Regions from separate parts of the Bacillus sp. 11B20 genome, predicted to be linked through region 1. Evidence: predicted binding sites of a transcription regulator. Region 1 holds the regulator's gene; the other holds the start of a gene.

The links. Region 1 encodes NrdR, which represses ribonucleotide reductase genes. Its sites were predicted from a motif close to AACACNATATATNGTGTT; they were not measured.
Region 2: nrdI (class Ib ribonucleoside-diphosphate reductase assembly flavoprotein NrdI) is a predicted target of NrdR. The motif match lies at 8,886-8,903, and genes of this name have one in related genera.

Annotation. Positions count from the first base shown of each region.
Region 1 is NZ_JBLZWZ010000008.1:708,630-724,663, reverse strand. Features, by position in the region: gene polA (DNA polymerase I) at 1-2,025, shown strand, start outside; gene mutM (DNA-formamidopyrimidine glycosylase) at 2,052-2,885, shown strand; gene ytaF (sporulation membrane protein YtaF) at 3,060-3,692, shown strand; gene coaE (dephospho-CoA kinase) at 3,706-4,311, shown strand; gene ACN6NB_RS13085 (glyceraldehyde-3-phosphate dehydrogenase) at 4,484-5,506, shown strand; gene speD (adenosylmethionine decarboxylase) at 5,742-6,122, shown strand; gene ACN6NB_RS13075 (hypothetical protein) at 6,307-6,693, shown strand; gene nrdR (transcriptional regulator NrdR) at 6,698-7,156, shown strand; gene dnaB (replicative helicase loading/DNA remodeling protein DnaB) at 7,258-8,682, shown strand; gene dnaI (primosomal protein DnaI) at 8,699-9,628, shown strand; gene ACN6NB_RS13055 (TVP38/TMEM64 family protein) at 9,662-10,300, shown strand; gene ytxC (putative sporulation protein YtxC) at 10,361-11,230, shown strand; T-box leader at 11,274-11,520, shown strand; gene thrS (threonine--tRNA ligase) at 11,565-13,505, shown strand; gene ACN6NB_RS13040 (methyl-accepting chemotaxis protein) at 13,664-14,584, shown strand; gene ACN6NB_RS13035 (HAD family hydrolase) at 14,637-15,416, opposite strand; gene ACN6NB_RS13030 (sensor histidine kinase) at 15,593-16,034, shown strand, end outside.
Region 2 is NZ_JBLZWZ010000007.1:806,227-822,260, reverse strand. Features, by position in the region: gene ACN6NB_RS08390 (methionine gamma-lyase family protein) at 1-1,182, opposite strand, end outside; gene hflX (GTPase HflX) at 1,189-2,460, opposite strand; gene spoVK (stage V sporulation protein K) at 2,582-3,541, opposite strand; gene ACN6NB_RS08375 (N-acetylmuramoyl-L-alanine amidase) at 3,862-4,620, shown strand; gene ACN6NB_RS08370 (hypothetical protein) at 4,688-5,305, opposite strand; gene nrdF (class 1b ribonucleoside-diphosphate reductase subunit beta) at 5,390-6,370, opposite strand; gene nrdE (class 1b ribonucleoside-diphosphate reductase subunit alpha) at 6,388-8,490, opposite strand; gene nrdI (class Ib ribonucleoside-diphosphate reductase assembly flavoprotein NrdI) at 8,450-8,842, opposite strand; gene ACN6NB_RS08350 (hypothetical protein) at 9,108-9,320, opposite strand; gene ACN6NB_RS08345 (YmzC family protein) at 9,400-9,684, opposite strand; gene hfq (RNA chaperone Hfq) at 9,880-10,101, opposite strand; gene miaA (tRNA (adenosine(37)-N6)-dimethylallyltransferase MiaA) at 10,127-11,083, opposite strand; gene ACN6NB_RS08330 (YmaF family protein) at 11,154-11,555, opposite strand; gene ACN6NB_RS08325 (spore coat protein) at 11,660-11,911, shown strand; gene erbA (SMR family multidrug efflux transporter EbrA) at 12,221-12,538, shown strand; gene erbB (SMR family multidrug efflux transporter EbrB) at 12,554-12,922, shown strand; gene ACN6NB_RS08310 (OsmC family protein) at 12,969-13,418, opposite strand; gene ACN6NB_RS08305 (poly-gamma-glutamate hydrolase family protein) at 13,495-14,229, opposite strand; gene ACN6NB_RS08300 (S8 family peptidase) at 14,814-16,034, shown strand, end outside.

The sequences.
Region 1 (16,034 bases):
TTGTTAAAGCAGTTTGAAACGGTAGAAAACCTGCTTGAACATATTGACGAAGTCAGTGGTAAAAAACTCAAAGAAAAGCTTGAAGAATATAAAGAGCAAGCGGTGATGAGTAAACAACTCGCAACGATTCTTGTAGAAGCGCCAATTGATGTATCAAGCAAGGATCTCGCATATGAAGGTCCTCATATGGATCAAGTGATCTCTCTTTATAAAGAACTAGGCTTTCAAACGCTGCTAGAGCGTCTAGGAGAAGCACCAGAAACAGGTGAACAGGTCGAAGTTGAAGCATTAGAAGTGAAAAAAATGACTGATGTAACGGATGAAATGCTGACAGATCACGCCGCCCTTGTGGTAGAACAGCTTGGAGATAATTATCATGAAGCGGATTTGATCGGTTTTGCGATCCATAATGAAAACGGTGCGTTTTTTATCACGAAAGAAGATGCACTTCAATCAGATGCATTTAAACAATGGGTACAGGATGAAACGAAGAAGAAATGGGTCTTCGATTCAAAAAGAGCAGTTGTCGCCCTCAGATGGCACGATGTCGATCTAAAAGGTGTCGATAACGATGTCCTGCTCGCTTCCTATGTCGTCAATCCTCAGAAATCCTATGAGGACGTCGCCAGTGTGGCGAAGGAATACGGCCTGAACATCGCATTTTCTGATGAAAAAGTGTACGGAAAAGGAGCAAAGCAGGCGATCCCACCTGAAGATGAACTGAAGGAACATCTTGGACGAAAAGCAGCGGCGATCTCTGCTCTGCATGATTTAACACTTGAAGCACTAGAAAAAAATGATCAACATGAACTGTATGAAGACTTAGAGCTGCCGCTTGCCCTCATCTTAGGTGAAATGGAATCACTTGGCGTAAAGGTAGATATTGAGCGCCTAGAGAAGATGGGTGAAGAGTTAGCGAAAAAGCTGAAAGAATATGAGGAAACCATTCACCGCTTAGCAGGTGAAACGTTTAACATCAATTCTCCTAAACAGCTTGGCGTGATTCTTTTTGAAAAATTAGGTCTGCCGATTATTAAAAAGACAAAAACAGGCTACTCGACATCTGCGGATGTTCTTGAAAAGCTTGAAGATAAGCACGAAATCATTCGGTCTATTCTGCATTACCGCCAAATTGGAAAGCTCCAATCGACCTATGTGGAAGGCTTAATGAAGGTAACGCGCAAGGATACACATAAAGTGCATACACGATTTAATCAAGCGCTCACGCAAACAGGAAGACTAAGCTCAACAGATCCCAACTTGCAAAACATCCCAATTCGTTTAGAGGAAGGACGGAAGATTCGTCAAGCATTCGTTCCATCAAAAGAAGGCTGGCTTATGTTTGCTGCTGACTATTCACAAATTGAGCTGCGTGTACTCGCTCATATTTCTCAGGATGAGAATTTGATCGAAGCGTTTACGCAAGATATGGATATTCACACGAAAACAGCGATGGACGTGTTCCATGTCTCAGAAGAAGAAGTGACTTCCTCTATGAGAAGACAAGCCAAGGCTGTCAACTTCGGAATTGTATATGGAATCAGTGACTATGGATTATCTCAAAATCTTGGGATCACAAGAAAAGAAGCAGCTGCCTTTATCGAACGCTATTTAACAAGCTTTAAAGGCGTGAAAACCTATATGGAAGAGATTGTGCAGGAAGCGAAACAAAAAGGATATGTCACGACACTTCTCAAACGCAGACGGTATATCCCGGATATCACCAGCCGTAATTTTAATATCAAAAGCTTTGCGGAAAGAACAGCCATGAACACACCGATCCAAGGAAGTGCAGCTGATATTATTAAAAAAGCCATGATTGATATGGCGCGTAAGTTAAAAGAAGAAAACTTGCAGGCAAATCTTTTATTACAGGTGCACGATGAATTGATCTTCGAAGCGCCGAAAGAAGAAATTGCCATACTCGAAAAAATTGTCCCTGAAGTCATGGAAAATGCACTTCAGCTAGATGTGCCGCTAAAAGTTGATTTTGCTTCAGGCCCATCTTGGTACGACGCAAAATAATAGAGAGAGAAAAAGGAGCGAGGAGCATGCCGGAATTACCAGAAGTTGAAACCGTCCGGCGCACACTCAAGCGGTTAGTCGAAGGAAAAACGATTGAAACGGTCGATATCAAATGGCCAAATATCATCAAACGTCCTGGGGAGCCGGAAGAGTTCGCAAGAAGGATGGTAGGAGAAACGATACAAACCATTGAAAGAAGAGGAAAGTTCCTGCTCTTTCATTTAGACCACTACGTAATGGTCTCCCATTTAAGGATGGAAGGGAAATACCGTGTACATGAAGCGCATGAACCATACGATAAACATGTACACGTCGTCTTTACATTTACCGATGGTACTGAGCTTCGGTATCATGATGTGCGTAAATTTGGCACAATGCATTTATTTCAGCCGGGTGAAGAGGAAAAGGAACTCCCGCTCTCACAGCTGGGGTATGAGCCTTTTGATGATCAATTCACTCCGGAATATTTATGGGAGCAATTGAAAAAAACATCCCGTGTGGTCAAAACAGCGCTGCTTGATCAAAAGATTGTCGTGGGACTAGGTAATATTTATGTAGACGAGGTTTTGTTTAAAGCAGGCATTCATCCAGAAACAAAAGCGAATCAGCTCAGCCTTGAATCGTGTAAAGTGCTTCACAGGCATATTATCGATACACTTCAAGTAGCGGTAGATGCAGGAGGAAGCACGATTCGCTCATATATCAATTCACAAGGTGATATTGGAACATTTCAGCTGCAGCTTCTTGTGTATGACCGGCGGGGAGAGCCTTGTCAAACATGCGGAAGCATCATTGAGAAAACAGTAGTCGGAGGGCGCGGCACACATTTTTGTGTAACCTGCCAAAAACGTCCTCAATAAAAATCAGCCATCAGCATGCTTCCTTTTTGCTGTGCATACGATAAAAAACATTCATTTTTCAGCAAGGTGTAGACTGACACACAGCCCACCTGCTCTTCATATAGTGAAGAAGAGTCTAAGGACGCCTAGAGACTCTTGATCATCGTTGCATGAACAGAAAGGAAGAGTTCAGGTATGATTTCGATTTCGCTCCTGTTTTTAGCTATTGCAGTCAGCATTGACAGCTTTTCTGTAGGCTTTACGTATGGACTTCGTAAAATGAAGATTCCATTTAAAGCGATTGTCATTATTGCATGCTGTTCAGGGATTGTGCTGCTCATTTCTATGCTGATTGGCAGCCTGCTGACGACATTCCTCCCTGTCTCAGTGACAGATAAACTTGGTGGAGGCATTTTGATCGCCATTGGACTTTGGGTCCTTTATCAATTTTACAAACCAGCGAAAGAGCGTGATTTGCTACTTCATGAAAAGACATTGCTTAATGTGGAAGTGCAGTCACTTGGTCTTGTCATTCAAATTTTGCGCAAGCCGACAAGTGCAGATATTGACCGTTCTGGGACGATCAATGGAATAGAAGCAGTGCTTCTTGGGATTGCTTTATCCATTGATGCATTTGGCGCAGGGATTGGCGCTGCGATTCTAGGCTTTTCACCAATTGTCATGAGTATCACTGTGGCCGTAATGAGCTCACTCTTTGTGTGTATAGGGCTTCGTTCCGGTCATTACTTGGCAAATTGGCGCTGGATCGATAAGCTTGCATGCTTACCAGGGCTTCTGCTCATTTTAATTGGGGTGTGGAAGCTGTAAAGGAGGAAATCAATTGACGCTTGTCATTGGATTAACAGGCGGGATTGCTAGTGGAAAAAGCACCGTCTCGCAAATGATAAAAGAGCAGGGCATCCGGGTCGTGGACGCAGATGTCATTGCAAAAGAAGCGGTTGCCAAAGGTACACCAGCTCTTCAACAAATCGTTCAAACCTTTGGCGAGGATGTTCTCCTGCCAAATGGGGAGCTGAACCGGCAGCAGCTTGGAGCCATCATTTTTTCTGATGAAGAGAAAAGAAAGCAGCTGAATGCGATTGTTCATCCTGAAGTGAGAAAGGAAATGCTCAAACAGAGAGATGAAGGAGTTAGTCAGCAAGAAACCTTCGTTGTCCTCGATATCCCGCTTTTATTTGAAAGTCAGCTGGAAAGCCTCGTCGACCGCATCATTGTGGTGTATACAACGCCTGAATTGCAGCTGTCGCGGCTCATGAATCGAAATGATCTCAGCGAGGAAGAAGCACTGAATCGTATTCACTCTCAGCAGTCTCTTGAGGAGAAATGTAAAAAAGCAGACCGCGTGATAGAGAACACACAAGATCTCGCGTTTATCAGAAAGCAATTGCAGAACATATTAAATGAATGGGAACATACAGATAAGTAAGAGTACATACACGTACTCTTCTTTTTTTATGCTTTATTCTTATTTCCTTTGAAAAGAACAGCCCTTTTTAGAAAATATACGTTTATATACTGGCAATTATATTCTAATGTGATATACTAATTTCATAAATAAATTTATTGAGTATAACACATAATAGAGGAGTGACCTGTTCATGAAGGTAAAAGCAGCGATCAATGGGTTTGGCAGAATTGGACGCATGGTCTTCAGAAAAGCAATGCTTGATGATCAAATTCAAATTGTAGCGGTGAACGCAAGCTATCCTGCCGAAACGCTAGCACATTTAATTAAATATGACACAAATCATGGACGTTACGAATGTGATGTGACTGCAGAAGATGACGCCTTGATTGTAAATGGCAAAAGAGTGCTTTTGCTTAATAGTAGAGATCCAAAGCAGCTTCCATGGGGAGAGCTTGGGATTGATATCGTCATTGAAGCAACAGGTAAATTTAATTCAAAAGATCAAGCGATGGGCCATATAGATGCTGGAGCGAAAAAAGTCGTTCTAACAGCTCCAGGTAAAAATGAAGACATTACGATTGTGATGGGTGTCAATGAGGATGATCTTGATCCTGAAAAGCACGTCATTATTTCAAACGCATCTTGTACAACAAACTGTTTAGCACCAGTTGTGAAACTGTTAGATGATGAATTTGGCATCGACAACGGGTTAATGACAACGGTTCATGCTTATACAAATGATCAAAAAAATATCGATAACCCGCATAAGGATCTGCGCCGCGCAAGAGCATGTGCTCAGTCCATTATTCCAACTACGACGGGTGCCGCTAAAGCGCTTTCTTTAGTGCTTCCGCACATGAAAGGGAAATTGCATGGGCTTGCACTCCGCGTGCCAGTTTCCAATGTGTCGATGGTTGACCTTGTTGTAGACTTAAAAAAAGATGTCACAGCAGAAGAAGTCAATGCAGCCTTCTCAAATGCATCTAAAACATCTCTTGCTGGTATTTTAGATTACACAGATGAGCCGCTTGTCTCTACGGACTTTAACACGAACCCTTACTCAGCAGTCGTTGATGGATTGACAACGATGGTAATGGAAGGGAGAAAAGTAAAAGTTCTTGCATGGTATGACAATGAATGGGGTTATTCATGCCGAGTGGTTGACCTTGTGAAATTTGTCGGCGCACAGATGAAAGAGCTTTCTGCTGTTTGAAATGAAGAAGACGATCGTCCCTTTTCAAGAAATGAGAGAAAATCCCACTAAAAACACAGCTTGCAAAATGGGTCTAAACAAAGTATACTATTTTTCGTGAACTTCTTGTTCGCAGACTCATTCGGGTATACTTAAAGGGTTAGGACCTCTTAGGACTAACTTTCCCCCGTGGTATATGTCCGGTCCGGCTGCTTAGAACTTCACTCTTTCATTCTTGTTTAAAGGGGGGTCCATGATGGAAACAATCGGACGTCACGTTATCTCCGAGCTATGGGGATGCGACTGTGATAAACTGAACGACATGGATTTTATTGAAAAAACGTTTGTAAATGCAGCTTTGAAATCAGGAGCTGAGGTAAGAGAGGTTGCTTTTCACAAATTTGCACCTCAAGGAGTAAGTGGAGTTGTCATTATTTCTGAATCTCATCTGACAATTCACAGCTTTCCTGAACATGGTTATGCGAGCATAGATGTTTATACTTGCGGCGACCTAGATCCGAATATTGCAGCAGATCATATCGGAGATGAATTAGGTGCTGAAACAAGAGAAAACATCGAAATTCCTCGAGGCATGGGACCTGTACAAGTAAAACAGGCACAAGCCAAAGCACTGTAAACATAAAAAAGATTGCAATGGGAGCTGGCCAAAAGCATTAAATGCCTTTGTGTTATGCTCCTTTTTATATTTTATTTGAGAAAAAATCCAACATTCCCCAGCTTGTCTATACTTTTGTTCTAGGAAAACAAAGGTTTTTTTTATAAAATAAAGAAAGAGGCATTATGGCAAAGGGGATACGTGTATGATTTTAAGACAAAATTTTAAACGGTTCATGTCAAACCATACAGAAACATCTGACGAGCATCCAGTGTCAGAACTGAAAAGCCATTACTACAAATCGACGAATGCACAAGTTTTTCAAGCGGTGGAAGCCATTCTTTCCCGAAACGATTCCTATCAAGTGACATCTGTTTCAGCAGAACGAGGTGAAATCAGCGCAAACATACGATTGCCGAAAAAAGCCTTTCTCGTAGCGACTGTCATTTCAATTCGTCCTTTTGAAACAGCTGTCGATTTTAATGTAACAACAGAAACGGCCCTGCCAACAGATTTCGGCTATAGTCAGAAGACCGTTCTGTCCCTTTATGATGAACTAGACAAACAACTTCCAAGAATAGATCGGAGCTGATGATATGAAATGTCCCACATGTCAGCACCTTGGCACAAGGGTGCTTGATTCAAGACCAGTAGATGAAGGGAAATCCATCCGTCGTAGAAGAGAGTGCGAAAGCTGCCAATATCGCTTTACGACGTTTGAAAAATTAGAAGAATTACCGCTGATTGTGGTGAAAAAAGAAGGAATTCGAGAAGAATTCAGCCGCGAAAAAATGCTGAGAGGACTTATCAAAGCGTGTGAAAAGCGTCCTGTCGCTTTAAAGCAGCTGGAGGATGTCTGCTTTAATATCGAAAAAGAACTGCGCAATCAAGGCATGTCAGAAGTGAAAAGCGAGCTTGTAGGTGAAATGGTGATGGACGAGCTGGCGAAAATTGATGAAGTGTCTTACGTTAGGTTTGCCTCGGTTTACCGGCAGTTTAAAGACATCAATGTCTTTATTGATGAATTAAAAGATCTATTAAAGAAAGAACGCTAAAAAGAGCTGGAGATTCTTCATGCTCTTTTTCCTGCGTAAAGCGTAAAACGCAAAAAGAGTGTACAATGGAAACAATCGCAATTCATGGGGAGGATCAGCATATGACAGAGCATTGGAAGGAAGTGCTAGCCGTCGATCCGTATGTCGTCAAAAGCGCTTCATTGCTCGGTGACATCGATAGACAGCTCATCACTCTTTTATATCAGCCGCTTATTGGCATGTCCGCTTTTAGCTTATACATGACGCTGTGGGGAGAGCTGGAACAAAATCGTATGTGGGGAAAACCTGCACCTCATCGGCAGCTCATGGTCATGCTGCAGACGAATTTAAATGATATTTTTGAGGAACGTTTAAAGCTTGAAGCAATCGGCTTACTCCGCACATATGAACAGGAAACGGAAGAAGGCAGACTGTTTACATATGAGCTTGTACCGCCGCTAAGACCGGATGAATTTTTCCAAGATGGTATGCTGAATGTCCTGCTGTACCATCGTGTAGAGAAAGCAAAATATATGCAGCTTCGTGATTATTTCTCTTACCCAGGTGTTCCTGCAGAAGCAAAGAACATTTCACGGTCGTTTGAAGAAGTCTTTCACGTATTGCAGCCAGGCGAACGCAAGATGACAGAAGAGATTCATCAGGCGACATCGCTTGATCAAGGCTATGAATATGTGACTGTTGGATCGAGTCAGCCGGCACCGCTCTCAGACGAATCCTTCGATTTCGATCTATTGTTAGCGGGTATGTCTGACATGATGATTCCAAGAAAGGCTTTGACAAAGCAGGTAAAAGAAACAATTAAGAAGTTAGCTGTTGTATACGGCATCACCCCGCTTCAAATGCAAAATATTGTAGCAGGTGCATGCGGTTCGGATCAAATGATCTCAACAGAAGAGCTGAGAAAAGCAGCAAGAGACTGGTACCAAATTGAATACAGAGGCGAACAGCCAAAGCTGATTGATCAAAAACAGCCAAGACACTTGCGGCAAGATGCTTCAAAGACGCCGGCAGCGGATACTCCAGATGCAAAATTGATTGAAAAGCTGGATCATATTTCGCCTAGAGAGCTGCTAAAAGACATGGCAGATGGCATTGAGCCAACATATGCCGACTTAAGAATTGTCGAAGATATCATGCTCGAGCAGCAGCTAGAGCCAGGTGTCATGAATGTTCTCATCTACTATACCTTACTCAAAACAGATATGAAGCTGTCGAAAACATACATGCAAAAAATCGCCGCTCATTGGGTAAGAAAGAAAATCAAAACCGTTGCCGCGGCGATGAAAATTGCCAAAGAAGAGAACAGACAAATGACGGAGTGGGCGCAGCAGAAAAAGCAGCGCAGCACATATGGTTCAGGAAAAGTCGTCAGGGAAGAGAAACTGCCTGACTGGATGAAAGAAACCGAAACGAAAGAACAGCCGGCAAAAGAGCAAACGGACAATCTGTCTACAGAAGACCTCGAACGAGAAAAAGAAAAACTGTTAGATCAGTTTAAAAATATGAAAAAGTACAATGCACATTAAGGTGAGGTGAGATGGGATGAAACCGATCGGTCGTTCATTTGAACAGCTAAAAGGACGAGTAGATTTTCGCGTGAGATACAATCAGATTAAAGAAAGTGTGTTATCTGATGAAGATGTGAAGGCCTTTTTACAGAAGCATCAAGAAGAAATACATGAAGACATGATCAATCGCAGCTTGAACCGGCTCTTTGAATATGTGCAGCAGTCGAAGGGCTGCTCTTACTGCTTAGATGACGAAAACGTCAATGCCATTTTAGATGGGTATCACCCGAAGCTTGTAATCAAAGGTCAGAGTATTGATATTGAATATTCCCCTTGTCCAGTCAAGCTGCGGCTCGATAGACAGAAAAAACAGCAAGAGCTGATGAAAAGCATGTATATTCCGCAAAATGTCCTTCAAGCGACGTTCGCTGATCTGAACGTTGTGGGAAGACAAGAGGTCATCCAAAAAGTAGGTCAATTCCTCCAAAGCTATGATGAGACTGGAAAAGGAAAAGGCTTGTATTTACACGGAAAATTTGGAGTAGGAAAAACGTATATTCTGGCAGCCATTGCGCAGCAGCTAGCGGAGAAAGAATACCCATCTCTCCTTGTTTACGTGCCTGAATTTGTGAGAGAGTTAAAAAATTCGTTAGCTGATCATACGCTAGAAGAAAAGCTGAATATGGTTAAATCCACCCCGATTTTAATGCTTGATGATATTGGAGCAGAATCGATGACAAGCTGGGTGCGGGATGAGCTGCTCGGTACGATCTTACAATACCGTATGGCAGAGCAGCTGCCGACGTTTTTCTCTTCTAATTTCTCACCAAATGAGCTGAAGCATCACTTTACGTACTCACAGCGCGGGGAAAAAGAAGAGGTCAAAGCCGCTCGTTTAATGGAACGGATTCTCTATTTAGCAGAGCCGGTCTTGCTCGAAGGAGAAAATCGCCGTCATTTATAAAAACGTATGTCACCTGAAGGAGGAGCAAATGAAATGAACAAAAGAAAATGGCTGCTTTTTCTTGTGATTGGCATTCTTGCTGCTGCGTTGTGGTGGCTGAATAAACAGCATCTTCAGCTCGCGCCGAAAGATGTGAAGAATTGGGTGCTTCAATTTGGGATACTGGCTCCCTTTGTTTTTCTTTTCTTATCTCTTTTCCGCCCGTTTGTTCTCGTCCCGATTACAGTCTTTTCTTTGGCGGCAGGTTTGGCATTCGGCAGTGTCCTTGGGACGATTTATGCCCTCATTGGGGCTACAGCCGGGGCAACAGGCTCCTTCATGATTGCTTCAACCTTTCGTGCAAAAAAGAAGGAAACGGAATCAAACAGCCGAAAGCTGAAAGCGGTGACGTCCCGCATTCAGGAGCATGGATTTCTTTATATTTTGTTATTGCGTATTGCACCGATTCATTTTGATTTCGTCAGCTATGCGGCAGCTGCTTCACGTGCAAATTATCGTGCATTTGTGGCAGCCACCTTTTTAGGCTTAATACCGGGTACAATTGCGTTAAATGTTCTCGGCTCAAGCTTTGTCAGCGGCAATTATGCCGCCTTAGTGGTTGTTTGTTTGATTTATTTGATCTTTATCTCCGTTCCACTCATTTTAAAAAGAAAGATGCCTGATTTATTTTAGGCGTCTATTTTTTATGTTTCCCCCATATATATGTAACAGATGTCGTTAGGGGGGACAAACATGCTTGAAATAATCTTTGAAGATGAATATGATACCGCCGCTTTTTTACATCTTGCTGAACACTTGGACAGTCGGCATCACATGTCAATTCAACAAGGGAAAGACCGGCTTCTCATAGAGGCGAAGGAATCAGAAGAAGCACTTGAGCACATTGTGCGGCCATTATTGGTTCACTTTTTTTTGGAATGCAAAGAAAATGAGCGCATGCGCAGCATCCTTGAAAACACCTATTTATTTAAAGATCCCGAAGAGCAGCACCAAATTCTTTCCATCGCTCACAGTATCATGAACGGGGACTTAGATGATATTCCCGGCATTCAGCAAGAGCCGTCAAGAGAAGCCCTTTTAAAAAAGGAGCTTGAGGCAATTTCTTTACAGCAAGGTGTTTTTTCAATTGGTTCATTTATGACATTTAGGCTGTCAGAGTATGATCGAAGGCTGAAGAACTATGTTGAAGTGTCCATTGAAGAATACAAAATGGAGCAAGAGTATCAAAACTTCATTCAATCGCTTCGAGACTATGTGATGGCAAGAGAGCCTAGGCTCGAAAAAGTACATGTTGTGCATCAGGACCGCCTGGTGATTTGGGAATTTCGCTACGCTTCTGAGCGTGATCAAAAACAATACATAGACAGACAGTTTGTAAGAGAGCATCCAATGTATATTGATTCGCAGCTGATTGCACCGCTTGTCTCCATTGCACCGCAAAAAATTGACCTATTTACAAATGATACAGGTCACTCGATGGTGCAAACGATTCAAAATATTTTTCAAGAAAGGGTCGAGGTGTTCCCATCTCATTCATTCCAAGAGCACAATGTTCAATTTGTACATGACCATTTCGACAAGAAAAGTGAAAAGCTTTCTTGATTTTCACGAAAAAACGTTTTATAATACGGTGTAACTTCATACAGAGACCGTATTGATAAGGACATGAACAAATGAACACCCGCTTAAAGAGAGGGAAGCCGCGGCTGAAAGCTTCCTAGCAGAGGACCATTTGCTTTACCACCTTTGAACATCAGCTGTGAACTTTTTAGTAATGGCTGACGGGAATTCCCGTTATCGAACCGCAAGCCGTATTTGCTTATGAAAAGCAAGCTGCAAGTACGGGAAAAAGGGTGGAACCACGATTCCGTTTATTCAACCTCGTCCCTTTCCAGGGGGCGGGGTTTTTATATTGCCAAAAAAGGAGTGACCAGAGATGTCAGAACAAATTCAACTTACATTTCCAGATGGAGCAGTCAAGGAGTTTGACAAAACAGCGACAACAGAAGACATCGCGGCATCAATTAGCCCGGGCCTAAAGAAAAAAGCACTTGCCGGTAAATTGAACGGTAAAGAAATAGATCTGCGTACGCCGCTATTAGAAAGTGGAACAATCGAGATCATCACAGACAAAAGTGAAGAAGCACTCGACATTATGCGCCACAGCACAGCCCATTTGCTAGCGCAGGCGATCAAACGCCTGTATGGAAAAGAACATCACGTTCAGTTTGGCGTAGGTCCTGTCATCGAAAATGGCTTCTACTATGATGTGGACATCGATGTAGCCATCACACCTGAAGACTTGCCAAAGATTGAAAAAGAAATGAAGAAAATCATTAACAGCAATCTGCCAATTGAGCGAATTGAAGTATCAAGAGAAGAAGCGAAAAAGCGCTTTGAAGCGATTGGTGATGAGTTGAAGCTTGAGCTGTTAGAGGCGATTCCAGAAGGTGAAGCTGTGACGATTTATGAGCAGGGTGAATTCTTTGACCTCTGCCGCGGGATTCACTTGCCGTCTACAGGGAAAATTAAAGAGTTTAAACTGTTAAGCCTTGCAGGTGCATACTGGAGAGGTGACAGTAACAACCAAATGCTTCAGCGTATTTACGGAACAGCTTTCTTCAGCAAAGAAGATTTAAATGAGCATTTACGTCTGCTTGAAGAAGCGAAAGAACGCGATCACCGTAAGCTTGGAAAAGAGCTGAAGCTGTTTGCGAATTCTCAAAAGGTTGGTCAAGGACTTCCGCTTTGGCTGCCAAAAGGCGCAACGATCCGCCGCGTCATTGAGCGTTACATTGTCGATAAAGAAGTGCGTCTTGGCTATGAGCATGTGTACACACCTGTTCTTGCGAATGTTGAATTGTATAAAACATCAGGACACTGGGCGCATTATCAAGAAGACATGTTCCCAGTGATGGAAATGGACAACGAAGATCTTGTTCTTCGTCCGATGAACTGTCCGCACCATATGATGATTTACAAAAACGAGCCGCACAGCTATCGCGAATTGCCAATTCGTATTGCAGAGCTTGGTACAATGCACCGCTATGAAATGTCAGGTGCTTTATCCGGCCTTCAGCGTGTCCGCGGTATGACATTAAACGATGCACACATCTTTGTTCGTCCAGATCAAATCAAAGACGAGTTCATCCGTACAGTTCGCTTAATTGAAGAAGTGTATCAAGACTTTGGCTTGAATGACTACACATTCCGCTTATCTTACCGTGATCCAGAAGATACTGAGAAGTATTTCGATGACGATGCGATGTGGAATAAAGCACAATCGATGCTGAAGGATGCAATGGACGAGCTTGGCCACGATTATTATGAAGCAGAAGGCGAAGCAGCATTTTATGGTCCGAAGCTTGATGTACAAGTGAAGACAGCTCTTGGAAAAGAAGAAACATTATCCACTGTACAGCTTGATTTCTTACTTCCAGAACGCTTCGATCTCACATATATCGGAGAAGATGGAAAGCACCATCGTCCAGTCGTCATTCATAGAGGCGTTGTTTCTACAATGGAACGCTTCGTTGCCTTCTTAATTGAAGAATACAAAGGAGCTCTGCCAACATGGCTGGCACCTGTACAATTCCAAGTCATTCCAGTTTCACCGTCTGTTCATTTAGACTATGCGAAAAAAGTGCAGGAACGTTTGCAGCTTGAAGGTCTTCGTGTAGAACTTGACAGCCGCGATGAAAAAATTGGGTACAAAATTAGAGAAGCGCAAATGCAAAAGATTCCGTACATGCTTGTTGTCGGAGATCAAGAAGCAGAAAATGGCGCTGTCAATGTTAGAAAATATGGGGAACAAGATTCAGAAACAATGGATCTTGAAGCCTTTGTGAAACATGCAGTAGCAGAAGCGAAAAAATAATGAAGCAGCCAGTGATTCTTTTTTAGATCACTGGCTTTTTTCTTTTTGGAAAACATCCTCCACTAGTGATCCAATTCCTAAAAAGAGACGTTTAGATAGTACAAAAGTAAGGGTAAGTATGTACTATTGGTTTGAGACAAATTGGGGGAATGAAATCGATGAAGCAAACAACAAACACTTTATCGTCACAAGTATTGGAGCAATCAGCTGTTCTTCGTGCATTAGAGCACTCGCTGGCAATGATTGAATTTAATGTGACAGGTGAAGTTCTATGGGTGAACGATATTTTTGCAAAAGCCATGGGATATTCTAAAGAAGAGATGATCGGTCTTAAACATAGACAGTTTTGTCCTCCACATATTACAGAACACACAAGCTATCATATGTTTTGGAAGAGTTTGAGAGAAGGTCAAGTCTTTCAGGAAAAAGTACAGCGGTTCACAAAAAACGGCAGCAGCTTATGGCTTGAAGCGACATATTCACCTGTTCGAGATGAAGAAGGAACTGTAGTGGGTGTTGTGAAAGTGGCGACAGATATTACGGAGAGAGAACTATCGATGAAACAGGTTGTAGAAGACTTAAAGGAGATGTCTGCGAAATTAATGGAACGAGCAGAAGTTGGCATACAGCATAGTCAAAGTGTCAATACATCCTTTAATCATATAGCAAACGAAACCGATCAAAATATGAGCTTGCTAAAAGGATTAACGGAGCAGGTAGAGTCCATCAGCTCTATTGCGGCAACCATTAATAGTATTTCTTCGCAAACCCAGCTGCTCGCCTTAAATGCGGCAATAGAAGCGGCACATGCGGGTTCCTATGGAAATGGCTTTAGTGTAGTGGCAGCAGAAATTCGAAAGCTTGCGACAAATTCAAAAGAAGCGATCGTCAAGGTAGATCAATATGTGAAGGCGATCCATGCAGAAGTAGAGAAGGTCAGCAGCGGAACAAGCAGGGCAAAGACAACCGTGTTTACAAACCGGGATCTTGTAAAGCTGGCAAGCGAAGAATTCATCATTGTAGGAGAAGCAGCACGCGGCTTAGACCGGCAAGCGCAAAGTCTAGCATCAATCATTTAGCTCTGTGAATAAAAAACACCCAATCTCGTCAGGAGAAGGGTGTTTTTTTGTTTTATTTTAATATATCAAACAATTCATGTAAGTCTTTGATTTCATAATCAGGCGTCACATCTGTTTCATTTTTCTTGTCATGGCGATTGATCCAAACGGTTTGGATACCAACGCGAGATGCGCCGAGAATATCTGTTTTTGGATTATCCCCAACCATGATCACTTCGTCTTTTGTTAAGTTTAACAGCTGAAGGCAGTGCTCAAAGATACCTGGATCAGGCTTGCCTTTCCCATAATCCCCTGAAATCACAATCTCGTTAAAATAAGGAGCAAGCTCAGGAACACCCGCAAGTTTTTCCTTTTGAAGGCTAGGATCTCCGTTTGTTAAAAGGAGCAATTCGTAGCTGCCTTTCAGGCGGTTTAAAACAGGGTATGTTTCTTCATAGACATATGGGCGTTTCCTACGCTCTGCTGCAAAGAAATCAGCCAAATATTGTCCAAATGCCTCATCGTCAATTCCCGCTGCCCTTAAGCCATTGGTCCAAGCGTTTTTGCGATATTCTGGTGCAATGGCGTTCAGCTTTTGAAAGCCTTCGCTAATCGGTTCACTAAAATTGGACCACAGTCCTTCGAAAGGATTAATGCCGATCATGACAGTATAATCATATGTTTCATAGGAAGAGTACAGCTTTCTTGCTTCTTCACGTACAATCTGTTCAAATGATTCTGGATCGAGTCCATATTTCTTTTCCGCTTCCCGGCAAGTTTCCTGAAAAGTTGTGTGAATGCTTTTTTCGTCCCAAAGTAAAGTATCATCTAAATCGAAAAATACGGCTTTCATGATCTTCTCCCTTGTTATGTATGTGTTACCTTCAATTGCAAGTGACAGGCTCATGTTCATTTTACAATAGAAGAAGAGGCCAATAAAGAAAAGATTTGAGAGATCTTTGATCATTGACCGCACATGATAGAATAGAAAGACAGTAGAGAAGACATACATCAATTGAGGTGGCCGGTTTGCTTCATTTAATTATCATGATGATCGAGCGTGTAGGGATCATCGTTATTCTAGGATTTGTGCTTGCTCATGTGAAGGGCTTTCGCAATCTATTGCTACATAATCAAGGATTTCGGAAAAAGGCAATCCTTGTCTTCATTTTTGCTTCTTTTAGCATTATCAGCAATTACACAGGAATTGAAATCCAGCAGCAAATTGTCATGAATCATGAGTTTTCTTATCATCTCGGCTCGTCAAGCTCTATCGCCAATACGAGAATTATGGGGATCGAAATGGGCGGTTTGATCGGGGGGCCGTTTGTAGGGATTGGTGCAGGGCTTTTAGCTGGAATTCATCGCTATTCCCTTGGAGGAAGCACCGCGCTCAGCTGTGCGATTTCTTCCATTTTAGCCGGTGTCATTGCAGGTTATGTCGGCAGCAGGTTTAAGCGGAGGAATCGAA
Region 2 (16,034 bases), on a different contig from region 1:
GTAGGCAGTATAAGGCGGTCTGATCGGACCATCGGCTGATAATTCGATACTGGCACCTTGTACAAATGTGCCCGCTGCCATAATGACATCATCCTCGTAGCCCGGCATATAGCTTGCATGCGGTGTGACGTGACTGTTAATCGGAGATGCATACTGGATTGCCTGACAGAACGCAATCATTTTTTTAGGATCTCCAAATTCGACAGATTGAATCAAATCCGTTCTTTTCGCATTCCATGCTGGATTTGTTTGGAATCCGAGCTTCTCAAGAAAACGAGCCGTAAATACTGCGCCTTTTAAGCTTTGAGCCACAACATGCGGCGCCAAGAAAAAGCCTTGATACATTTCCTGGAGCGCATACAGCGATGCACCCGCTTCACTGCCGATGCCCGGAGATGTCATTCGATAAGAGCAAGCTTCGACCCATTTTTCTTTTCCAACGATGTAGCCGCCTATTTTGGCAAGGCCTCCGCCTGGGTTTTTAATAAGTGAACCGGCCATGAGATCAGCTCCGACATGACACGGCTCTTGTAATTCAGTAAATTCACCATAACAGTTATCTACAAACACAATGATTTCTTCATTTATCTCTTTCACAAATGAAATCATTTGCTCAATTTCTTCTATAGTAAAGGATGGCCTCGACGCATAGCCTTTTGAACGCTGAATGCCGATCACTTTTGTTTTAGAAGAAATCGACTCTTTTACTTTGTCGTAATCGACTGATCCATCTTGAAGCAAATCAATGGCTTTGTAGTCAATCTGGAAATCTTTTAATGAGCCTGTCCCTTCTTTCCCGCGAATCCCGACAATTTCTTCTAGCGTGTCGTATGGTTTTCCCGTCATGTAGATCAATTCATCGCCAGGTCTCAGCACACCAAATAAAGCAATGGAAATCGCGTGTGTGCCGGAAATGATCTGCGGACGGACAAGGCCGCTTTCTCCTCCGAAGACATCCGCATAAATCTTTTCTAACGTGTCTCTCCCCATATCATCGTAGCCATATCCAGTTGTTGGATTAAAGTGAGAGTCACTGACTTTGTGCTTGCGATAGCTTTCAAGCACCCGCCACTCATTTTGTTCGCTCGTTTGATCAATTTGCTGATGCACGTGTAAAATCTCTAGTTCTGTTTCTGCTGCTGCTTTTTCTAAAATACTGCCGTGTTTTAATGTGTGAAACATCTTGATTTAATTCCTTTCCAACATATACTTCTTGATTTGACCTAAGATGGTCTGATCCTCACCACTATATCCGGTGATGTCGTAAATCTCTGCTTCTTTTTGAAATTCTAGTGATTCCACAAGCGTTTCTGATTTTAATGCGGAGATAAGCTTCCCTTCATACGCTGGAATCTTCACATGATATGGCTTTAAAAAGGCTTTTTTCAGCTCAGCCATAATATCCGCTTTTAACCTTTTTACATCTTCTTTGCGTCTAGCACTGATTAATATATGGCGATGCTTTGAAGATGGGATGAAATCTGGTCTGATTTGATCTTCCTTATTATAAACAGTCAGCATTGGAATACGGTCCGCTTCTAATTCTTCTAAAAGCTCATGAACCGTTCGTTCGTGTCCTTCATAATCCTCATTAGAAGAGTCGATGACATGAAGCAAATAGTCGGCTTCCTTCACTTCTTCAAGGGTGGAACGAAATGCGGCGATCAGTGTTGTCGGAAGGTCTTGGATAAAGCCAACCGTATCCGAAATGAGCACACTGTAGCCAGATTCTAATGTCATCTTACGTGTCATTGGGTCAAGTGTCGCAAACAGCAGATCCTCTTCATGACTATCTGCTTCTGTTAATTGATTAAACAAAGTTGATTTTCCGGCATTCGTATACCCGACAATGGCAATTTGGAACACACCATTTTTCTTTCGGCGTTCCCGGTATCTTGTTCGATGTTCTTTGACTGCAGATAACTGCCCGTTAATTTCGTGAATGCGGTTTCGAATATGGCGTCTGTCTGTTTCAAGTTTTGTTTCACCTGGACCTCTTGCGCCAATTCCGCCTCCCTGTCTTGAGAGGCTGATCCCTTGTCCACTTAGTCTCGGCAGGGCATACTGAAGCTGGGCAAGCTCTATTTGCAGTTTCCCCTCTCTTGTACGGGCTCTTTTTGCAAAGATATCTAAAATCAATTGCGTACGATCAATAATTTTTACATCTAAAGCAGTCGCCAAAGCTTTTAGCTGGCTTGGAGAAAGCTCGTCGTTAAAAATAATGACATCACATTCGAGTTCCTCGCAAAGCACCTCAAGTTCTTCTACTTTCCCTTTACCGATATATGTTGCGCTGTCTTGTCTATTTCTCTTCTGCGTCATCACGCTGACAGCTTCACCGCCAGCCGTTTTGGTTAAGGAAGCTAATTCTTCCATTGAGTATTGAAAGCGTTCATCCGTTACATGCGGCAATTGACAGCCGACAAGGATCGCTTTTTCTGTCATTTCATGTTCATTCAACGTCAGTTGTTTCCTTTCTGTACTTAAGTTTTCAGTAGTACCATCATACCAAACAGATCACACGTATACCACTATTCGGATGGTTTATTTTAGTGACTCTTTATAAAAAGGATACGCCATTTCAAGAAGGCGTATCCTCTTTCATTTGAAGATCGTGACTTTTAATGGTCAGCAAATCTTTTTTATCATAATGATCCACAAGAAGCAGTCTCATCGCCTGGGTTCGTATGGCCTTTTCAATGGTGTTTCGTACAAACCGGCCATTGCTGAACTTTGCCGGGCTCGTGGTACTTTTAATGTGCATTAAATAATCCCGCAGCTTCCATTCGGCTTCTTGTGTAAATACATATTCTCTGTCTGCCATCATTCGTTTAGCAATATCCATGAGTTGATCGACTGTATAATCAGGAAAGCTGATGTTGATTGGAAATCTTGATTGCAGACCGGGGTTTAAAGAAAGAAAATGATCCATTTCCTTGGAGTAGCCAGCTAAAATTAGAATGAATTCGTGCTGTTTGTCCTCCATATGTTTTACAAGGGTATCAATCGCCTCTTTTCCAAAATCCTTTTCTCCTCCGCGTGCAAGAGAATAGGCTTCGTCAATGAACAAAATACCGCCTAGTGATTTTTTAATTAAATCCCTTGTTTTTTGCGCTGTATGACCAATGTACTCTCCAACAAGATCACCGCGTTCCGCTTCGATTAAGTGACCCTTTGAGAGCACATTCATTTCAAAGAAAAGCTTCCCGACAAGTCTTGCAACTGTGGTTTTCCCTGTGCCAGGATTTCCTTTGAACATCATATGAAGCGCTTGTTTCCCTACCTTCAACCCTTGTTCCTGCCGTTTTTGATTAACAAAAATCCAAGCATAAATCTCTTTTATGTTTCGTTTCATTTCATCCATACCGACAAGGCTGTTCATTTCACGCTCTATTTCCCGTAAGATGCTGTGTTTTGCCTCATTTTTCTGCAAGGCTTCTAGGTATTCTGCCTCTGAGTCTGCATCAACCAATACTTGCTTTTGTCCGTTAAGTATAATATTGATTTGGCCGTTGTTTTTATATGTGACAGCTCGCTCCAACGTATTCACCTCTCGCTCTTCTCTCTTTATTCTATTCGGGTGGAGCTGTAATCGTGACAATCGCCCGCTTAAGCCCAAGTTTGCTGTCAAAATGACCCGAGATACCGAATATTGTAGGGATTTGTGCGGTTTCCCAGGAAATGATGTGCTATTTCCATTGTATTCATCCCGTTTGGGCGGACAAACCAACAATTTGTTTTTTCTTAGAAAAATGTAGCTTTTTGATCACAAATGATGCAGAAAAGAGTCTCAATGATTTCCGCATTTTGTACAGGCAATTCTTCTATTTTCTCATAAAATAAAGACGAGGTGATGAATAGATGGTGAAAATTTTTATTGATCCTGGCCACGGAGGAACAGATTCTGGAGCTAGTGCTAATGGACTTTTGGAGAAAAATATAACACTTCAAATCGCGCTTTTACTGAGAGACATTTTGATTAGTGAATATGATGGGGTTTCTGTCCGCTTAAGTCGTTCAACTGACCAATCCGTCACTTTGTCCCAGCGTACGAATGCAGCAAACAGCTGGGGAGCTAACTATTTCGTATCTATTCATATTAATGCTGGCGGGGGCACAGGGTTTGAAAGCTATGTGTATCCTGGCGTTTCAGCACCGACCACCACGTATCGCAACGCCCTTCATGATGAAATTGTCCGCTCAGTTGATTTTGCTAACCGCGGCAAGAAAACTGCGAACTTCCACGTTCTTCGAGAAACTTCTATGCCCGCTATTTTAACAGAGAATGGTTTTATTGATACGACAGCCGATGCTAATAAGCTCCGCAACGCAACCTTCCTTCAAGGCATCGCTCGCGCTCATGCGACTGGTCTAGAAGAAGCCTTTCAATTGAAAAAAAAAGCAAGTAATCTTTATAAAGTGCAGGCAGGAGCTTTCAAAGTGAAAGCCAATGCAGATGAATTAGCAGCCACACTTAAATCCAAAGGCTTTGACGCATTTGTTGTATTAGACGGAGGTATGTTCCGAGTACAGGCCGGGGCTTTCCGTACAAAGCAAAATGCAGATGACCTCGTCGCAAGATTGAAGCAGGCCGGTCATGACGCATTCGTTTTCCAATAATCCGAAGCTGTTGTAACGAAACAAACCGGCTCAAGTCTTCTGCTGAGCCGGTTTGTTGTGTATTTATTTACGCTAAGATGTTGACGACAAATTGAGACCATGTTTCAAGACGATCGAAGTATTCAGGCTTTTTCAAATCGGCTGTTTTCATCCATTTTCCTGAGATTTGATCTGTTTCTTTTACTTCTACATGAGCACCTGGAGATAGTTCAAGCGCTGATAACAGTCCAATGTGCACACGGCCGACACTGTTGTCATCGTCATTGATTAATCCAAGGGTTTTCATTTCAAGTTTGTCTTCTTCTTGAATTGAAAGTTCTTCGTCCAGCTCACGATCCGTATTTTCTTTTAGAATCTCAGCAAAGTTTTTCCCTTCAACGAAATTCATATGCCCCCCAAAGCCAAGAGATAACTTATGATGTAAGCGAGTCTCTCCTCCGCCTTGAAGTCTTTCGTATACATATACTTCGTCCTCACGCTTAATCACAACATAAGGAATCGGCTGCTTGAAGTCAGGATTTTCTTCTGCATCGCCTCTTCGCATCTGCTCGAAGTGCTCTTCGATTTCTTTCATAATGGTGCTGATTGTTTTCTCTTCACTGTTCACACCATTAAACGCAAGTGTTTCATTTTGGAACACGCGCGTACGCGGTGCAACTAAAATGATTTCGTCCATTTTTCCCATGTTCGGTAACCTCCAGTATGTAACACATTGTTAGAAATGGCAAAAAGCCAAAACGAGTGATGCGTTTTGACTTTTACGCTTTCCTTATGATTCATCTCCAAAGAAGAAGTCGTCATCTTTTAACGGCTCAACTGTTGCTTTTTTGTAGCCGTTCCCTTTCATTGAGAAGAAGTCATGCGACTTTGTTTTTGTATTGAGTCCGTTCAATACAATAGGGTTAATCTCTTCTTCTTCAAAATAAGGGGCAAATCCAAGGTTCATTAACGCTTTATTGGCATTGTAACGAATGAACTTTTTCACATCATGCGATAAATTGACTTGGTCATAAATATCTTCAGTGTAATGAAGTTCATTTTCATAAAGCTCGTTCAAGAGGTCAATTGAGAAATCATACAGCTCTTTTTGCACATCAGGTGTTTGTTTGTTGTAAATTTCTTGTGCTAATAATCCAACGTACACACCATGAATCGCTTCATCACGCAAAATTAAGTTGATGATTTCACCGCTTTGCATGAGCTTTCCTTGCCCATAGAAATATAGCGGGTAGTAAAAACCACTATAAAACAGGAAGCTTTCTAAATAAACAGAAGCCACCATTGCTTTAAAGAGAGAAATAGGATCGTCCTTTTGAATCGAACGGTATAAACTGACAATCATATCTGCTTTCTTTTGCAAGAATTTATTCTTTTTGACCCATTCAAACACTTCACTGATCGTTTCAGTTGGTGCGAGTGTCATGAAGATATTGGAGTATGATTTCGCATGTACCGCATTTTCCATCATTGCCATAAAGTTGAGTACAGCTTTACGCTGATGGCCGTCCACATGTTCAGCCACAATCGGCATCCCTGTATTTCCTTGTTCTGTATCAAGTAAAGTCAATCCAGCAAGTACCTTCATGTACGTATCTCGCTCTTTTTCACCTAAATATTTCCATGTTAAGAGATCTCCGTTTAAGGAAATCTCTTCTGGAAGCCAGAACTGCTTCACATTTTGGTTGTAAAACATTTGTGTAAAATCGTCTTCGTGTTTTGACCAGTTGGCTGCATCATAAATTTTTGTCACGTTAAACTCTCCTTTAATCAAACAACACAAGAAAGACAGCCTTCCTGCCCTGTATCCTTCGTTCTTGCATAATAAAGTGTCTTAATGCCTTTATGGTGTGCATAAAGATCGATGCGGTTTAAATCACGCGTTGTCATCGTATCTTTCAGGAATAGTGTAAAGCTGATTCCTTGATCGACGTGCTGCTGAATTGTTGCGATCATATCGACCACTTTAAACATGTCCATATCGTACGCTTCTTTATAGAAGAACCAGTTTTGCGCTGATAGACCTGGCATTGGGTAATAGGTTTTGCTGTTGCCGTATGTTCTTTCTTCGATACGTTCCATAATTGGCATCACAGAGGCTGTTGCCGATTGAACATAAGAAATGGAACCTGTTGGTGCAATACATAAACGATAGCTGTGATACATGCCATTTTCCGCTACAAATTCTTTGAGTGCTGCCCAGTCTTCTTTTGTTGGAATGTGCATGCCTTCAAATAGTGCTGATGCTTTTTCTGTTTTTGGTGTGAAATCATTTTCCACGTATTTATTGAAGTACTCACCAGTTGCATAGCCAGAGCCTTCATAACGATGGAATGTTTCTCCTTTTTCTTTCGCAAGCTCACTTGAGCGTTTAATTGAATAATAGTTCACCATCATAAAGAACGTATTTGCGAAATCTCTTGCTTCTTCACTTTCATAGGCAATTTGGTTTTGAGCTAAATACCCATGAAGGTTCATCGCACCAAGTCCGATTGACTTCATCGCTTTGTTCGCTTTTCGAACAGCCGGTGCATTGCGAATGTCTGTTGTTTCAGACACAAGCGTTAGTGAGTCTGTTGCAAGCTTAACCGTTTTTTCGATCGATTTGTTTTTCATGACATTCATGATATTTAATGAACCAAGGTTGCAAGAAATATCAAGACCGATTTCATCTTCTTGATCATAGTCCGTGTAAGAAGAAACCTCTGAAGCCTGAAGCACTTCTGAGCAAAGGTTTGAGAATTTCACTCGTGAAATATGGTTCAAAGCATGCTCTCTGTTTACATTATCTTGGAACATGATATATGGATAGCCTGATTCTGAGCGTAGAACAGCCAATTTTTCAAGAAGCTTTCTCGGATTGACTTTTTCTTTTTTAACTTTCGGGTTTTCTACAAGCTCGTCATACATTTCTTCCATGTCCATCTCATCAAGATGCTGTCCATATTCTTTATAGACTGTGTGCGGATAGAAAGTGTAAGCTGTTTTATCTTCTCTAGCAAGCTCGATAAATTTATCCGGGATGACGACTCCAATGGACAGAGTCTTCACGCGAACATCTTCATCTGCAGAGATTTTTTTCGTATCTAAGAAATCATTGATATCTCTGTGGAAAATATTCAGGTAGGCACTGCCTGATCCTTGTCTTTGCCCCATTTGATCTGCATATCTGAATGCATTATCAAGAAGCTTCATCACGCCGACGACACCTTTTGTCGCGTTTTCTACATCTTTGATTGCTTCGCCTTTTGCACGAAGTTTTGACAGGTTCAAACTGACGCCGCCGCCTAGTTTTGACAGCTGCATTGAAATATCAATCGCTCTTGAAATATCGTTTAGTGAGTCATTCACTTCAAGCAAGAAGCAGCTCACAAGCTCACCGCGTCTTTTACGTCCAGCGTTCAAGAAGGTTGGTGTACTTGGCTGGTACTCTTGATTGATCATCAGTTCTACAAACTCAAGTGCTTTTTCTTTATCCCCACCCGCAAAGAAAAGTGCTACAACTGAAATGCGGTCTTCATAGCGTTCAAGGATTTTCTTTTTATCATTTGTTTTCAGTGCATAGTCATTGTAAAACTTAAATGCACTCATAAATGATGGGAATCTAAATTTTTTGGCATATGCAGCTTCAAAGACTTCTTTAATATCTGCCATGCTGTATTGTCTTAAAAATTCTTCCTCATAGTAGTCGTTTTCTATTAAGTAATCAATCTTCTCTTCTAGATTGTGAAAAAAGACCGTGTTTTGATTAATGTAATCTACGAAATAACTATGTACAGCTTCTTTGTCCTTATCGAACTGAAACTTTCCTTCTTTTTGAATCATAATTTCGTTATTTAATTGTATCCACTTTGGAACCTGATTTTGTGACAATTCTTTCTACCTCCTGTGTAAACAATTCAACATCCCTTTTTGTTCCGCTTAGTTCAAAGGTGTGCAAAATAGGAACTTGATATTGTTTAGAAATCGTATCGGCGCTTTTTGCAAAATTATCTCCCCACACTTTGTTGCCACTCACCGCAACACCTAGTAAAAGGTGAGCATTTTTTTCTAAAAAGGACTGAGTGGTACTAGGGACTTGTCCAAATCCTGTCGTAAAGGTGACGAGAATAAACGGCGTATCCAAAAACTCTTCTCCAGTCAATTTTCGTTTGTCTGTAAAAGGGGTCTTGTCCAAAAAGCGTTGAACATTTCCTGTTTTTGAATCAAATACGATTTGAATCAATTCCATCACGACCTAGTTTTTAGTATTGTTGATCATTTCGCTATTCACTATATATAGTATACTATGTTTTTTCAAAACACAACATATAGATGTTCGAAACGAAAAAAATCAACCAACCCGGCCGAACCTTCATAGCCGAACTCGTACGTTCAAATAAATAGAGCAGAACAGGATCTAAAAATAGACTGCTCTACTCCCTATTCAACTGAAACCGCAATCTATCATAACACGAAAAAAAATCGCTTAGTAGACTAGACTTTTTGTTTTATTTTTTGTAGGCATCGCACTGTAAATCTTCTGACACTTCTGTAATTTCCACTTCAACACCTAATTCTTTTAGCACCGCTTCAAGCGCAGAGACGATTGAAGCTTCTCTCACTAATTCTTTCCCATTTACAGAAACACTTGTTCCATATTCGAAACAGGAATCGTCTTCACAAGTTTGTTCCCAATGATTAATTTTAATTTTATGTGTCATGAACTCATCCTTTTCTGTCTAGATGTCTGATGCATGATTATAGTGTAGCGGCTTCACATTCATTTGTAAATTTACGTGCTTACTCTTCATCATCAAGACCATCATCATATTCTTCTTCATCCCATTCATCTATGTATTTCGTTGTAACGAGAGTCAGTTTTCCCTCTTTTTCATCAAATCGGTACACATGTACTTGATCATCTTTCACAACAGCAAAGTGATTATTTTTTAGTGCAGCAGATGATGGTAAAACTCCATCTGCATTTTCATGAGAATGGTTATTCCAACTTTCTTGTCTCGTTTCAATGTTTGAGATAGCACACGATCCAAACAAGACTACAATTCCAATCAAAAGGAGGATCACTCAAATCCTTCTTAATTCAAGCTCTGCATTTTCCATATGAATCCCCTCACCCTTCTAATATCCAATAAGGAATTATACGGAAAATTGGCAGAAAAGTTTCATTGCATACAAAATAGCCCCTCTGCACTGACAAAAAACGTAGCGGGTTCGGCCGGTTTATTCGCAGAGGCATGGGGCTATTCAATACAACCTATCCTATTCTAATTCCAGATTTACATTCTTTTGAGGTGCAAATGTAGAAATGGCGTGTTTATAAATAAGCTGCTGCTTTCCTTCTGTTTCAAGCAGCACCGTGAAATTGTCAAATCCCTTCACTTGACCGCGAAGCTGAAAGCCATTCAGTAAGAATACTGTGACAAATGTATTGTCTTTGCGGATCTGATTCAAAAACTGCTCCTGAATATTAATCGGTTTCATGTTTCGTCCTCCTTGATTCTGATAACTACAGTTTCGCTTTAAGTCCAAGCTTTCCTGCTATATATGCGAAAATTTCCTCTTTTTTGTCTGAAAAGTGGCAAGGTGGTGTCATATCAAACCAAGTGACCGCCATTTTATTACGGAACCACGTGAACTGACGCTTCGCATATCTACGGGAATTTTGCTTTAATTGCTGGATGGCTTCATCAAGTGAGCAGTCACCTTGAAAATAGGTATACAGCTCTTTATAACCAATGGCTTGAACAGACTGACAATCCTTCAAGCCTGATTGATAAAGTGCTCTCACTTCTTCAATTAAGCCCTCATCTATCATCATATCAATTCTTTGATGAATGCGCTCGTACAAAAGCTCTCGATCCATTTTCAGCCCAATGAAGGCTGTATCATAAAGAGGAACTTCTTGATGCCCGTTTTGCATTTCCGACATTTTCTGACCTGTTGTATGGATCACTTCCAGCGCCCGAATCACGCGGCGGACGTTATTCGGATGAATAGCATTTGCCGCATCAGGATCTACTGCCTTTAGCTTTTCGTGCAGCAAAATCGCGCCGTGCTGCTGTTCAAACAGCGCCATTTCTTCTCTAAAAACAGGATCACTTTTCTCATCCGTAAATGTGTAATCATATAAAACAGATTGGATATAGAGGCCTGTTCCGCCGACAATCATTGGCGTTTTCCCTCTAGCGGCAATCTCTTTGATTTTCGAACGAACCAGCTGCTGAAATTCAGCTGTCGAAAAAGATTCGTCCGGCTGTTTAATATCAATTAAATGGTGCGGGATGCCATTCATTTCTTCGGGAGTGATTTTAGCTGTTCCGATATCCATCCCTTTATAAATCTGCATAGAATCCCCGCTGATAATCTCTCCATTAAATGCTTTGGCTATATCAATGCTCAATTTGGTTTTGCCGACAGCCGTCGGCCCTACTAATACGATTACTGGCTGCTTCGCTTTATTCATAACATCACTCTCTTTTACAAAACTGCCTACAGTATAGCATAACTTTTCTTACTCTCCTATATCCTGGCCATCACCAGCCAAGCGGTTCATTTCCGACCACTTCATATGTTTTTCCTTTTAAACGATGCTTATGTGTTGGCTGATTCTCATCTGGACTATAGACGACACCTCCATATGGGATGGGAACAGAATCGAGGTAGGCAGGATAGGTGACTTCCTCAATCTCGTGATAATGTGTTCCATCCACTCTAGGAATTGCAGGACCTGTGATACCGTAATACCTGTGGAAATGCCCTCTTTCAAAGGAGGTGATCCCGCGATAAAAATGAGTATGCCGGTCGGTACTGCTTCCATTCACAGGCTGAGAAATACCTTCTATTAAATGATAATGCCCCTCTGTTACATCCGTACGTGCTTTATACGCATGAGCATGCGGCGGACACTTTGCCCAATCAGATGGATACAGGCCCATTTCTAACATTCCTCCTTATATTAGGCGTTCACCCAAACATATGTAGGCAACTGGAATACACTGATGTCAGTTACAGTGATTTTATGAGAAAGGAGCCTTTTATTATGAATTATTTTGACGTACCTCCGTTTATTCAAGAAGACATGAGAAGACCTTTTGGTTTCGGATTTGGACGTCCTGGTTTTGGGTTTGGGAGACCCGGATTTGGATTTGGGAGACCTGGATTCTTTGGACCTCCATTTTTAGGTGGTTTTGCTGGAGGCTTGCTTGCTGGATCTCTGCTTGCGCCAGGATATGGTTATGGATACCCTTACCCGCCTCCTTACCCGCCGTACGGACCATACCCTTGGTATTAAATATGACGTTTAAGTGAAAACATCCGTTCATAAAATGAATCGATTGACACATTCTTTTTTCATGGGTTAACATTTACTTTACCGACTGTTCAGTAAAGTAGGTGTTTTTTTTATGTCTAAAACCAAAAAAGAGCAAATTTTTGATGCAGCTGCCAGCACGATTTTAAAAGAAGGGTTAAGCTAGCTCACCCTTCATCAGATGGCAGAGCATGCTGGTTTTCAGAAATATTTCAGCTTGAACCGCTGAAAAGAGAGGATAAAAACCCTTTTACTTCATCGGATTTTACACCTATTAGAGGAGGGATGATGATGATCCTCGGATATCTTTTTTTGGCAGTGGCCATTTTTTCTGAAGCCATTGGCGCCGCGATGTTAAAATTATCTAATGGTTTTACACGCTGGAAGCCAAGCGCTGTCGTTGTGGCTGGCTATTCACTTGCTTTTTATATGCTGTCATTGACACTGAACATTATTCCGCTTAGCATGTCTTATGCAACATGGTCTGGGGTTGGTACGGTCCTCACGGCTATTTTTGGCGTGCTCTTTTTCAAAGAAACCTTGAACCAAAAAGCAGTCATTGGGATGGCGATGCTTGTCTCAGGGGTCGTACTATTAAATATGTCATAAAGGATGTGAGAGAGCATGAAAGGAATGCTCTACTTAACAGGAGCCATTTTAACGGAGGTTTTTGGCAGTACAATGCTGAAGCTTTCTCAAGGCTTTTCGCAGCTGCTGCCGAGTATCGGGGTACTGATCGGATTTGGATGCGCCTTTACTTTCCTCAGTTTAGCACTTAAAACCATTGAGCTCTCATCTGCCTATGCAACATGGTCTGGTGTTGGAACAGCTCTCACTGCTCTTGTAGGACTTGTCCTGTTTAACGAAACAATCAGCACGAAAGGCTTCATTGGCCTTGCACTTGTTATCTGCGGCGTGATTGTCTTAAATCAGTCCAAGAAGCAAAAGAACGAAACCGAAGCACAACTCGATCAAACCGAATGGACGTCATAAAAAAAGTCATTTTCTCCATATTTCAAGAGAAAATGACTTTTTTGTTTTAACGACCGGCTTGAATAGTTTCTTCTAAGGAAATGTTCACATTACCCTGAACAGCTCTTGAGATCATACATGAGCTTTCGGCTTTATGCGCAAGCTTTCGGGCCAGCTCAATATCTTGTGCGGAAGCGGTCTCTTTGAGGATGATGACAGGTCGATGAATGATTTCCTCATAAGTAAACACACCATTTGTCACATCTACGACAGCTTCAGAGCTCATCGATAGATCCTCTTTCTCTAATTGACTCCGCTCCATCATGGCTGCAAGTGTAATGATATAACACGTAGCCGCTGCACCTAAGAGCATCTCATCTGGATTGGTTCCAATACCTGGACCGTCCATTTCCTTTGGAATCGAAATCTTTGTTTTTAATTGTTCACATGCGATTGTACCCACATCGTTACGCAGACCAGGCCAGCTTGCCTGAAGATGAAAATGATGACGCGTCATATCCGTCTCTCCTTTTGTTATCACTGTTCATAGTGTAACAAGAATTCCCCTGCTTGTCTTAACATGTGCACGGCCCTTATGTATATTCTTCATCAAGCACTGTGCGAATTGCCCTGACATAACGATAGAACGTCTCGTTTTTTGTACTAGACCGCCTCCGAAAGTCGAAACTGTCAAATAAAGCTTCACGCTGACTTCTGCTAATCTCAAGCTGCACACTTTGCCCTGTTTTAGTAAGATTATTAATATTATGATTGCTTGTCCCGCTCAGGGTTGCGTGTGCGACAGCTAGTTCAGCAGAAAACCCGTTCCGCTCTAATGAGCTCACAATTTTCTCTGCACGGTCGTAATCTGTTCCGCCGACGAGAGTATGGTCAATTCCTTCCTCGCCTTTGTATCCATGCACTGCTAACACGTAATCATGTGCTTTTGCCTGCGCGACGCCGATTGGCTCATCAAAGTTTGTACTTGTAATATGAAGTTCTGATGCATTCTCTCTTAGACCTTCAAATAAATACGTCGAAAAATCGTTGTCAAAAAAATGGACAATCTCGCTCACGCCGCCTTCAATCCTCCCGCCATGAGGTGACATCACAAGAAGGCGGCTGCCGGGCACTGGGTTGGCTGTAATGTTGTAGCTGCTTGTTGATTCGTTTTCTTCCAGTTCTTTAAAATTTCGATAAATATCATTTGAACCGCTTTCGTCTTCCCCACCTGATGACACTGGCTCATCATGTTCCTGTGCTTGCATGGTATAATAAACGCCCCATCCGATCGCAAGCAGGAGAAGCAAAGCAAAAAACTTCTTCATTCCCGTTCTCCTTTAACAGATTTCTAAGCCGTTTCTATGATTTATATTGAATCATCATTTCTTATCATTTTTTCCACATTTTCTCTTCACGTTTGATCATAACACTCTAGATCATGAGATTCCTCAAAAATAAGATAATTGCATTTATATACACAGAAACGCCTCTCCTCTTTGAAAACAGAGTTAGAATAGTATGACAAAGAAATGACGTTATGTTTAATATGACCTAGTCCTATCCAGTCTGTTTTCTTTAATTCGGCTTTTTTTGATAAGGATTTGATTTTTTCCATCTGTCACGCATCACATTTATATGAGCATTGACCCTGTCTACACCACTCCTTTTTCTGCAAAATCCTTTGATTCGCTGGTTCTCTTAGAAGAACTCTCCCACCTATCATCGGCAGATTCTACATGATTTCCACCTTTTTCTATTATTTTACAAAATGTAAGCGCTTTTCTTTTTTGAAAGGCATAAGCAAGCCGCCAATATAAAGAAAAGAAGGGACAAGAATCCGAACCAAGCAGTTCTCAATCACATAACGTAAGAGTGTACGAGAATGGATAGCTGGAATGGAGGACATCACATGTTTGGATTTTCTATGGTGCAAATGGTCAGAACACATGCTAGTAAACTAGATCAGCCTTTAAGAGAAACCGTTCTTCACCTTTATAAACCTTTTAAATGGACGCCATGCTTTCTTCATCGTTTTTTCGAAGGCAGACTGAAGAAGAAAAAGAAGCTTCGTGTGATCATTGAATTTAAGGAAGGTGCAGCCGAGACAGGAATTCAAAACACGAAACAATTAATGAAAAAAAGCAGAAAAACAAATATAAAACGACATTTTTCACATATCGACTGCTGCGCTGCTGATTTAACGCCTGCTGCTTTAGAGGAGCTATTAGCAAACGGTGAGCATATTCGTAAAATTTATTTAGACCGGAAAGTTCATGCGCTGCTGGACGTAGCCACACAAGCAAGTCATGCTGAAGAAGTCATCCGAAACGGGACAACTTTAACCGGTGAAGGCATTACGGTCGCTGTCATTGACACGGGAATTTATCCGCATGAAGATTTAGATGGAAGAATTCGTGATTTTGTGGATTTAGTCAAACAAAAAACAAAGCCTTATGATGATAATGGCCACGGTACACACTGCGCGGGAGATGTCGCGGGAGATGGATCCGCTTCAGACGGCCTATACAAAGGACCTGCCCCAAAAGCAAATCTGATTGGTGTGAAAGTGTTAAATAAACAGGGGGCTGGATCACTTTCTACTATTATAGAAGGTGTTGAATGGTGCATGCAGTTCAACGAAGACCACCCTGATGATCCGATTCATATTATTAGCATGTCGCTAGGCGGAGCTGCGCAGCGTTATGATGACGAACAGGACGATCCAATGGTGCGTGCTGTCAATGCGGCTTGGGATCAAGGGATTGTTGTATGCGTCGCTGCCGGGAACTCTGGTCCTAACAGCCAGACGATTGCAAGCCCTGCTGTCAGTCAAAAAGTCATTACGGTCGGAGCCTATGATGACAGGAATACACCAGAATCAAGTGACGATATCGTGGCACCATTTTCAAGCAGAGGGCCTACTGTTTACGGGGAAGCAAAGCCTGATATCCTCGCACCAGGAGTAAACATCGTTTCTCTCAGATCACCAAGATCCTTTCTGGATAAACTCGACAAATCAAGCAGAGTAGACGATGATTATACAACGTTATCTGGCACATCGATGGCAACACCGATTTGTGCTGGTATTTGCGCTCTACTATTAGAGCATTCACCAGATTTAACGCCAGAT